2 regions of the Dermacoccus sp. PAMC28757 genome follow, and region 2 is predicted to be linked to the other one. Evidence: riboswitches for the same ligand, from Rfam matches in the RefSeq annotation. Region 2 holds a riboswitch; the other holds the start of a gene.
The links. Region 2 has a riboswitch for cobalamin ahead of H7F30_RS12745 (prenyltransferase/squalene oxidase repeat-containing protein). Riboswitches for the same ligand answer to the same signal wherever they lie in the genome.
Positions count from the first base shown of each region.

Region 1: it holds a riboswitch for cobalamin, as region 2 does, so the genes downstream of both, H7F30_RS10265 (VWA domain-containing protein) here and H7F30_RS12745 (prenyltransferase/squalene oxidase repeat-containing protein) in region 2, are expected to answer to the same signal.

Region 1 is NZ_CP060292.1:2,147,551-2,151,961, forward strand. Features, by position in the region: gene cobO (cob(I)yrinic acid a,c-diamide adenosyltransferase) at 1-494, opposite strand, end outside; gene H7F30_RS10265 (VWA domain-containing protein) at 494-2,605, opposite strand; cobalamin riboswitch at 2,661-2,787, opposite strand; gene cbiE (precorrin-6y C5,15-methyltransferase (decarboxylating) subunit CbiE) at 2,869-4,098, shown strand; gene H7F30_RS10275 (cobalt-precorrin-4/precorrin-4 C(11)-methyltransferase) at 4,095-4,411, shown strand, end outside.
Region 2 is NZ_CP060292.1:2,690,557-2,694,967, reverse strand. Features, by position in the region: gene H7F30_RS12755 (hypothetical protein) at 1-88, shown strand, start outside; gene H7F30_RS12750 (penicillin-binding transpeptidase domain-containing protein) at 211-2,166, shown strand; cobalamin riboswitch at 2,186-2,327, shown strand; gene H7F30_RS12745 (prenyltransferase/squalene oxidase repeat-containing protein) at 2,427-3,827, shown strand; gene H7F30_RS12740 (hypothetical protein) at 3,805-4,411, shown strand, end outside.

The sequences.
Region 1 (4,411 bases), 540 kb from region 2:
ACGACGTGCTGGTGGCCGGGGCGCGAGGACAGGGTCTCGGCCACCTCGTGCGGGTCGATCCAACCCCACTTGATGGGGTAGGTGAATTCGTCGAGGACGTAGAAGCCGTGTGTATCGGCGGCCAGTCGTCGCTGGATCTCGCGCCACCCCTCGAGCGCATCGGCAGCGTGGTCCTCCTCGGAGCCGGCGCGGCGCGACCACGACCAGCCGGAGCCCATCTTGTGCCACTCGACCGGGCCACCCTGGCCCGTGCTCGTGTGGACTTCACCGAGCGCTTCGAGCGCGGCCTGCTCACCGATGCGCCACTTGGCGGACTTCACGAATTGGAAGACGCCGATCGACCAGCCCTGGTTCCAGGCGCGCAGCGCGAGCCCGAAGGCGGCCGTCGACTTGCCCTTGCCCGCGCCGTGGTGGACGACGACGAGGGGGCGGTTGCGGCGCTGACGGGTCGTGAGGCCGTCGTCCGGAGTGCTGGGGGTCTGTCCCTGGGGCATCAGGCTGCCTTCCCGTTCGAGGTGCGCGGCGTCGCCGCGGGAGCGATGGCGTCGATGAGGCCGGTGGCCGAGACCTGCTCGAGGGGTACGTGACGGGCCAGCATCCGCTGGGCGAGCTGCCCCGCGAGGCCGAGTCGGAAGCGTCCCGATTCGCAGTCGACGACGATCGTCTCGACGTCGAGGGAGTGCCACCTATCGGCCACGTCGAAGGCTCGCTCGAGGGCGCGCTCGCCGCTCGTCGCGCGGCCGTCGGTGACGAGCACGAGCAGGGGACGTCGGTTCGGGTCGCGCAGCCGCTCGATGCGCAGCACGTCCGCCGCTTCGAGCAGGCCCTCCGCGACAGGGGTGCGCCCGCCGTGCGGAACGTCGGCGAGCAGGGTCGCGGCTCGGTCGACGGAGGAGGTCGGCGGCAGGACGAGGCGGGCACCGTCGCCGGCGAACGTCACGAGGCCAACCTTGTCGCGACGCTCGTAGGCGTCGAGCAAGAGCGAGAGCACGGCGGTCTTGACCTCGCTCATCCGCTTGCGTGCGGCCATCGAGCCCGAGGCATCCACGCAGAAGAGGACGAGGTTGGATTCACGGCCCATGATCCGCGCATGGCGCAGGTCCGCCGGTTCGACGAGGAGCCCCGAGCCGGGCTCGGCCTTCCGTGCTACTTGCCGCACGGCCGCTTCGCGGACCGTCGCGAGGAGGTGGACCTTGCCCTCACGATCGGGGCGTACACCGACGACGCGGCCCGTCGTCGTTTCGGCGCGGCTGCGTCGTCCGGCCTCACCTCGACCGATGCTCGACAGTTCGAAGCGCTGTGGGCGGTAGGGGGCGCCGACCGATGCCGTCGCGACGGGTGCGGCCGCGTTCTGCGGTTCGTCCTGTGTATCGGCAGGGCTCTGATCCGCCTCTGTCTCGGCGTGCGTGTCGTGCGAGGACGTGGGTGACTGCTCGTCACGCGGGCTGTCGTCCTGGGCAGGCGGCGATTGAGGAGAATCGGCGCTTGGCCCGTCAGTCGCTTCGCTCCCGTCGGCGGCCTCGGAGTTGGACGGCTCCTCGTCGTCGGGCTCCTGCGGCTCGTCGCCGGGATCGTCGCCGCCCTCGGGCGGCGGGGGCGGTTCCTCGTCGAGCAGCCGATCGAGAAGGTCTTCGTCCAGGCCGGGCGGGTCGAAGGGGCCGCGGCGTCGGCGGTGTGCGAGCGCAAGGACGGCCGCTGCGCGGATGTCCTCACGCTCGACGGCGTCGGCGCCACGCCACGCGGCGTGCGCACTGGCCGTTCGCGCGATGACGATATCGGCACGCATCCCGTCGACGTCGAAGCCGGCACACACGCGGGCGATGGTGCGCAGCGCCCACGGGGAAAGGACAACCCCTCCGACACGCTCCTGGGCCGCGGCGATGCGCTCTCGCAGGCGAGCCTGATGGCCCGCGAATCGTTCGAGGAACGCATCGGGGTTCGCGTCGAAGGCGAGGCGACGCGTGACGACTTCGGCGCGGACCTCGGGGTCACGCGAGGCTGCGACGTCGACGGAGAGGCCGAAGCGGTCGAGCAGCTGGGGGCGGAGTTCGCCCTCCTCGGGGTTCATCGTGCCGACGAGGACGAAACGGGCTGCGTGCGTCACCGACATGCCGTCACGCTCGACGGTGTTGCTGCCCATCGCGGACGCGTCGAGCAGGAGGTCGACGAGGTGGTCGTGCAGGAGGTTGACCTCGTCGACGTAGAGCAACCCACGGTTGGCCTCGGCGAGCAGGCCGGGGCGGAACTCGGCGCTGCCGGCGCCCAAGGCCCGGGCCAGATCGAGCGAGCCACTGACTCGGTCGTCGCCGGCGCCGACGGGAAGTTCGACAAGACGGACCGGGCGACTCGTGGCGTCACCGTCGGCGTCGTGAGGGCCGTCGGGGCAGTTCGGCTCCGGGGTCCGCGGGTCGCAGCTGTAGCGGCATCCGGCGACGACGTCGATCCGGGGGAGCACGTCGACGAGCCCGCGCACGATGGTCGACTTGGCCGTGCCCTTCTCGCCGCGAACGAGCACACCACCGATGGCCGGTGAGATTGTCGTCAGCACGAGAGCCAGTTCGAGGTCGTCTGCGCCGACGACGGCCGTGAAGGGGTAACGGGACATCACGAATCCTCCTGGCAAGTGACCACGCTTGCCGTACGAGATGCCACGGCTCGTGCACGTGGCAGGTGATGACGACGTCCTGGCTCGCTTCGAAGGGAAGCTCACAGTGGCGGGACCGCTCCGGATTCTCACCGGTATTCCTCGTCATGCAACCGGGAGACATCATGGCAGACGCGCGCGCCGTGGTGGTGTCCGGGCCGATCCGAGGTTTCGCGTCCCTCAGGGCCGCCGTCGGTGCTCAGCGTTGTCGTAGGGTGTCGGCCATGATCGAGGTCGTGGGCATCGGGGACGACGGGTGGAGTGGTCTCTCTGAAGCCTCACGACACCTCGTGGAACGGGCTGACACCGTCATCGGAAGCCCACGTCAGCTCGACCTGCTGCCGTCGATGGGACAGCAGGAACGGCGACCCCTGCCGTCGCCGCTGCGCGACAACCTGCAGTCGCTTGTCGGCGAATCAGGCAGGCACACAGTTGTTCTCGCATCCGGAGACCCGTTTTTGTCGGGCATCGGAACGACGCTGATCAAGGCAGTTGGTCGGGAGGCGGTGCGTGTCCACCCGGCGCTCTCGTCGGAGGCGCTGGCCCGCGCTCGGATGGGGTGGTCGGCGGAGTCCGTCGACGTCGTCACCCTCGTCGGCCGCTCCACGGACCGTTTCCTTCCGTTCGTCACCCCTGGTGCCCGTCTCGTCCTGCTCTGTTCGGACGGTGACAACCCCGCGGAGGTTGCACGCCTCGCCGTGGAGGCAGGCGCCGGAACTGCACAGCTCACCGCGTGGTGGCACCTCGGTGGCCAGAACGAGGGCTCGCACAGCACCACCTGCGCTGCGTGGGGTGACGAACGCACCCCTGACCTCGTCGTCGTGTGCCTCGAGGTCGGTGTTCTCGACGCCGAGCCACAAGCCCTCGGGCCCGCCCCCGGTCGTGCCGACGACGCTTTCGAGCACGACGGACTCATCACGAAGCGAGACGTGCGTGCCACCGCCCTCGCCCGGCTGCGCCCGTGGCCCGGTCAGGTCCTGTGGGACCTCGGCGCCGGCTCGGGGGCCGTGGGGATCGAGTGGTGCCTCGCTGCCCCGCGGGCCCGCACGGTCGCCATCGAGCGCGATCCCGACCGTGCCGATCGGGTGACGCAGAACGCCGCCCGCTTCGGCGTCTCCTCCCGCGTGGACGTCCACGTCACCAGCACGAGCGCCGCCGTGCGCGACGACGACCTGCCTCGACCGGATGCCGTCTTCCTCGGCGGTGGACTGGATCGTGACGTCCTGGACGCCGCGATTGCAGCGTTGCGGCCCGGTGGTCGTCTCGTCGCCCACGCCGTGACGAGAGAGAGCGAAGCGCTGCTTCACGAGGTACACCGCACGCACGGCGGCTCACTCACCCGCCTTGCCGTCGAACATCTCGAGCCTCTCGGGCGCTTCAACGGCTGGAAGCCTGCCCGTAGCGTCGTTCAGTGGTGCCTGACGCGGCCCCCCAGGTCGAAGGAGTCCGCATGACCGTCCACTTCATCGGTGCCGGTCCGGGAGCGGCCGATCTCCTCACGCTGCGCGCCGTGAACCTGCTCGAGCGCTCGTCGGTGTGCCTGTTCGCCGGCACCTACCTCGACGCGGCCGTGCTCGCTCACCTGCCCGCCGACGCCGAACGTATCGACACGCAACGTCTCGACCTCGACGACATCACGCGCCTCATGGCCGAGGCTCACGCCCGCGGAGCGGACGTCGCGCGGCTGTGCTCGGGCGACCCGTCGATCTACTCGGCTCTCGCCGAGCAGACCCGACGACTCGACGCTCTCGGGGTGCCGTGGGAGGT
Region 2 (4,411 bases):
GACGGCCACGACGGCCGTTCTCACCGCAGCCCTCGCTCCGACCTGGGTGCGGTGGACGTTGCGCGAGCAGGAACGAGGACGCGCATGACCCGGCTGCGCCGAGGCGTGCCGAGGGAACGCCGTCCGTTCGGACCGTTGCTCGTGCCGAGCTTCCGTGGGGCAGGTTCGCGTGGTGCGCGAGGGGCGTCGGGACGTGCGCGGTTGCTTGTCATGGCTCTTGTCGTCGCTCTCGTCGCGACGATCATGGTGGGTCGCCTCGTTCAACTGCAGATCGTCGACGGCGCGAAGAACGCGCGGGCCGCAGCGGACATCAACACGCGCGACGTCGTCGTGCCTGCCCAACGCGGGCGGATCCTCGCTGCCGACGGCACCGTTCTCGTCGGGAACGGTTCGACGACGACGCTGACGATCTCGCCGCAGGCCCTCGCGCGTGACGACGCGCCGAAGGTCATCGCGCGCGTCGCCTCGGCCATCGGCCGGGATCCGCGGAGCCTCTTGGCGCGGACGAAGGCGTGCGGGACGAAGGGCGCCGCGCCGTCGCCGGTCTGCTTCGCCGGGCATCCCTTCGAGGCGGTGCCGATCGCCTCCGACGTCGAGGCGTCGGCTGCGAACGCGCTGCTCGAGCGCCCCGAGGCCTACCCCGGCATCGCGGTGCGACCGACAGCGACCCGAACCTACGGCTCCCGCGGCGACTCCCTCGCCCAGGTGGCCGGTTACCTCACGGCAGCGACAGCCGACGACACCGGCGTCTCGAGCTCGGGGTCGGGTGTGCCGACGTTGCTCGGCCGCACGGGTGTCGAGAAGCAGTACGACGCCGTCCTGCGCGGACGCGACGGCAAGCGCTCCACCGCCATCGGCCCCGACGGCACGGCGCAACGTCAGGTGGCGGACGTGCCGCCGGTGGCGGGCCAGGACGTCGTCACCTCGATCCGCCCTGACGTGCAGGACGCCGCGGCGAAGGCCCTCGCCGACGGCATCGCCGCAGCCCGGAAGCGCGGGCAAAAGGCCGGTTCGGGAAGCGTCGTTGTCCTCGAGGCGGACAGCGGCAACGTCGTCGCCATGACGAACCAGCCCACCTACGACCCGTCCGTGTGGAACGGCGGCGTGACGCAGGCCGAGTACGACTCGCTGCTCGACACGAGGGCCGGCGACCCGCTGACCAACCGAGCCACGTCCGTGGCCGGCCCACCCGCGTCGACGTTCAAGGTGTTCTCCCTCTTCGCCGCGGCCCAGACCGGCGTGGACCCGAACGGCTCGTACTCCTGCCCGTCGTCGGTCATGATCGGCAACCGCTCCTACAGCAACTTCGAGTCGCAGGCGCACGGCACGATCGACATCCCGAAGGCGCTCGAGGTCTCCTGCGACACCGTTTTCTACCGGTGGGCGTACGACGCCTGGGTCAAGGCCGGGGGAGTGAAGGCGTCCACCGACGCTCCCGACCCGTACACCAGCGTGGCCCGCGAGTTCGGATACGGCGCGCGAACCGGGGTTGACCTGCCCGCGGAGGCGAGCGGCTCCCTTCCCGACCGCGCGACGAAGCGCCGTGAGTGGGAGGCGACGAAGGCGGCGTCCTGCAGGCGGGCGAAGAGCGGCTACCCGGAGATCACCGACAAGGACCGTGCTTCGTATCTCACGCAGGTGGCCAAGGAGAACTGCACGAGTGGCTACGTCGTACGCGCCGGTGACGCGGTGAACTTCGCGATCGGCCAGGGTGACGTCGCCGCGACGCCGATGCAGGTGGCCACGTCCTTCGCCGCGCTCGCGACGAACGGTCGTGTGCCGACGCCCCGCGTCGCCGTGGCAACCGCGCGTTCGGACGGCAGCGCTCGCACGGCGCTCCCGTCGCCCGAGGCCCGTACCCTCAGCCTCGATGCCCGGATGTACGCCCGTGAACTCGAGGGGCTCAAACGGGCGGTCTCGACGGGGACGGCCTCCGAGGCCTTCCGAGGCTTCGACCTCGACGCGCACGCCGTCTACGGCAAGACAGGGACGGCCGAGGTCTACGGCAAGCACGCCACCGCGTGGTTCGCCTCGTTCGGCGGGGCGGACGAGGACGGCAAGCGCTACGTCGTCGTCGTTCGGGTCGACGAAGGAGGCGAGGGTGGACGGACCGCCGCACCCATCGCGCGCTCGGTCTGGGACGCGCTCGTCAGGCGCTCTCGCTGAGACGAGGGCGCACGGCGGCTGGTGATAGCCTGGATGCGATCTTCGGCTCGTGCCGGAGAGCCGAGAACGAGGGGAAGCCGGTCGAATTCCGGCGCTGACCCGCAGCCGTAGATCAGTTCGCTGATGAGCCGGAATGCCTCGTCTCGGCTGTGTCTGATCACATCTGCCTCATCACACCCGTCGAGGTCAGCGGGAGGGGCCCGGCTCGTCGTTCGAGCAGGGTGTCGCCCACCGGCCACGCACCTGCCCGGAAGGTCATCATGACGACCCACCTGCGTCGCGCCGGAGTCACCAGCGCCGCCCTCGTCGCTCTCGCTGCCGCAGCCTCGGCGCCCGCCACTGCCGCTCCCGCGACGGGAAGCGACGCCGCGGCGTCCTTCCTTGCCGGGCAGTTCGCGGCGGGCGGGCACCAGCTCAGCTCCACCTACGCGGGTCAGACCTACCTCGACGCGGGCCTTTCCGCGGACGGCATCCTGGCCCTTACGTCGGCCGGCGTGGCGGACACCGAAGCCACCGCCGCCGCAACGGCCTTCGCCAAAGGCGTGAGTGACTACGCCGCCCCGGGCACCGACGTGTACGCCGGAGCTGTGGCGAAGTCCCTCATCGTCGCGAAGGCACAGGGGCAGAACCCGCGCGCGTTCGGCGGCGTCGACCTCGTCTCGAAGCTGCAGGGCCTCGAGAAGCCGAGCGGCCGCTTCTCCGACGTCTCGGCCTACGGCGACTACTCGAACGCCGTCACCCAGTCCCTCGCCGTCATCGCGCTGCAGAAGGCCGGCGCGCCCGCTGACGCGAAGGCCACGAACTACCTCCTCTCGCTGCGCTGCAATGACGGCGGATTCCGCTTGGCCGACGACGGTTCGGCGTGCGTCTCCGACCCCGACGCCACGTCGTTCGCCGTGCAGGCGCTCGCCGCCGCCGGCGGTCACGGCGCCGACGTGACGAAGGCCGTGAACTTCCTCGCAACGAAGCAGAACGCCGACGGTGGCGTCGTCGGCGGAACGGGCACGACCACCCCCAACGCCAACTCGACGGGCCTCGCGGCGGTGGCGTTCACCCTCGGCGGTCAGGACGCGCGCGCTGTTAAGGCGCAGTCGTTCGTCGCCTCGCTGCAGTACGGCTGCTCGTTCCCTGCCGCTGTGCGTGGCGCCATCGCCTACGACCGCACCACGTTCGCGGCGATGAAGAGCGCCGGTGCCTCCGGCAAGCTCGCCGGCAACGAGACCCGCGCCACGTCCCAGGGGCTCTACGCGTTCACGAGGGCGCCCCTCGTCTCGTTGACGAAGGGTGGCGCCACCGCGACTCCCGCCATCTCGTGCTCCTCCGAGCCCACGTCGTCGCCCAGCACCTCGACGTCCACGACGAGCGCGCCGAAGCCGACGTCCACCTCGTCGAGCAACTCGACGTCCACCTCCGCCACGCCGGCTCCCACGAGCACCACGAGCGCCACGAGCACGGACGCCACCGCAGCCCCGACCTCGACGACGAGCCCGAGCGCGCCGTCCACGTCCACGGTGCCGCAGCCGACGTCGACGACGCCCGCCACCGGCCCGATCGTGAACACCGACAAGGTTTCCGACAACACCGTGCCGTTCGGCTTCGCCTTCGGCGCCGTCATCCTCGTCACCGCGGGAGGTGCCGTTGCGTACGCGCGTCGCCGCTGATCTCGCGCGCCTCGGCGCACCGGTTCTCGTCGGCGCCTCGGCCCTCGCGGGCCTCGGTGCCGTGACGACGGGTGCCGCAGCGCCCGCGTCCGCTGCGGGTGCGTGCACGAGTGCGACGAGCGGCGTGACCGTCGTCGTCCAGTTCCCGAGCGGCTCGGCCACCGGCTGCGCGCCGGGTAGTCCGGGCACGGCGCTCCAGGCGCTGCGGGCCGCCGGGTTCTCGACGACCGGTTCCACGCAGTACCACGACGGCGTGCTCTGCGGCGTCAACGGGTACCCGTCGAGTTCGCCGTGCCGGATGCCTCCGACGAACGCCTACTGGGCGGTCTTCAGCGCCAAGCGCGGCGGCTCGTGGAACTACTCGAACCTCGGTGTCGCCTCGCTGCCCGCCACCCCGGGCGGAGTCGTCGGATTCCGCTTCGGCAGCGGCACCGCGCCGTCCGTGCCCGTGACTGCTGCGATCACGTCGCCGAAGCCGAGCACGACGAAGCCCACGACATCGACTCCGAGGCCCAGCTCGCCCAAGCCGAGCAGCACGAAGCCGACCACGTCGCAGCCGAAGCCGTCGAGTTCGAAGCCCGTCC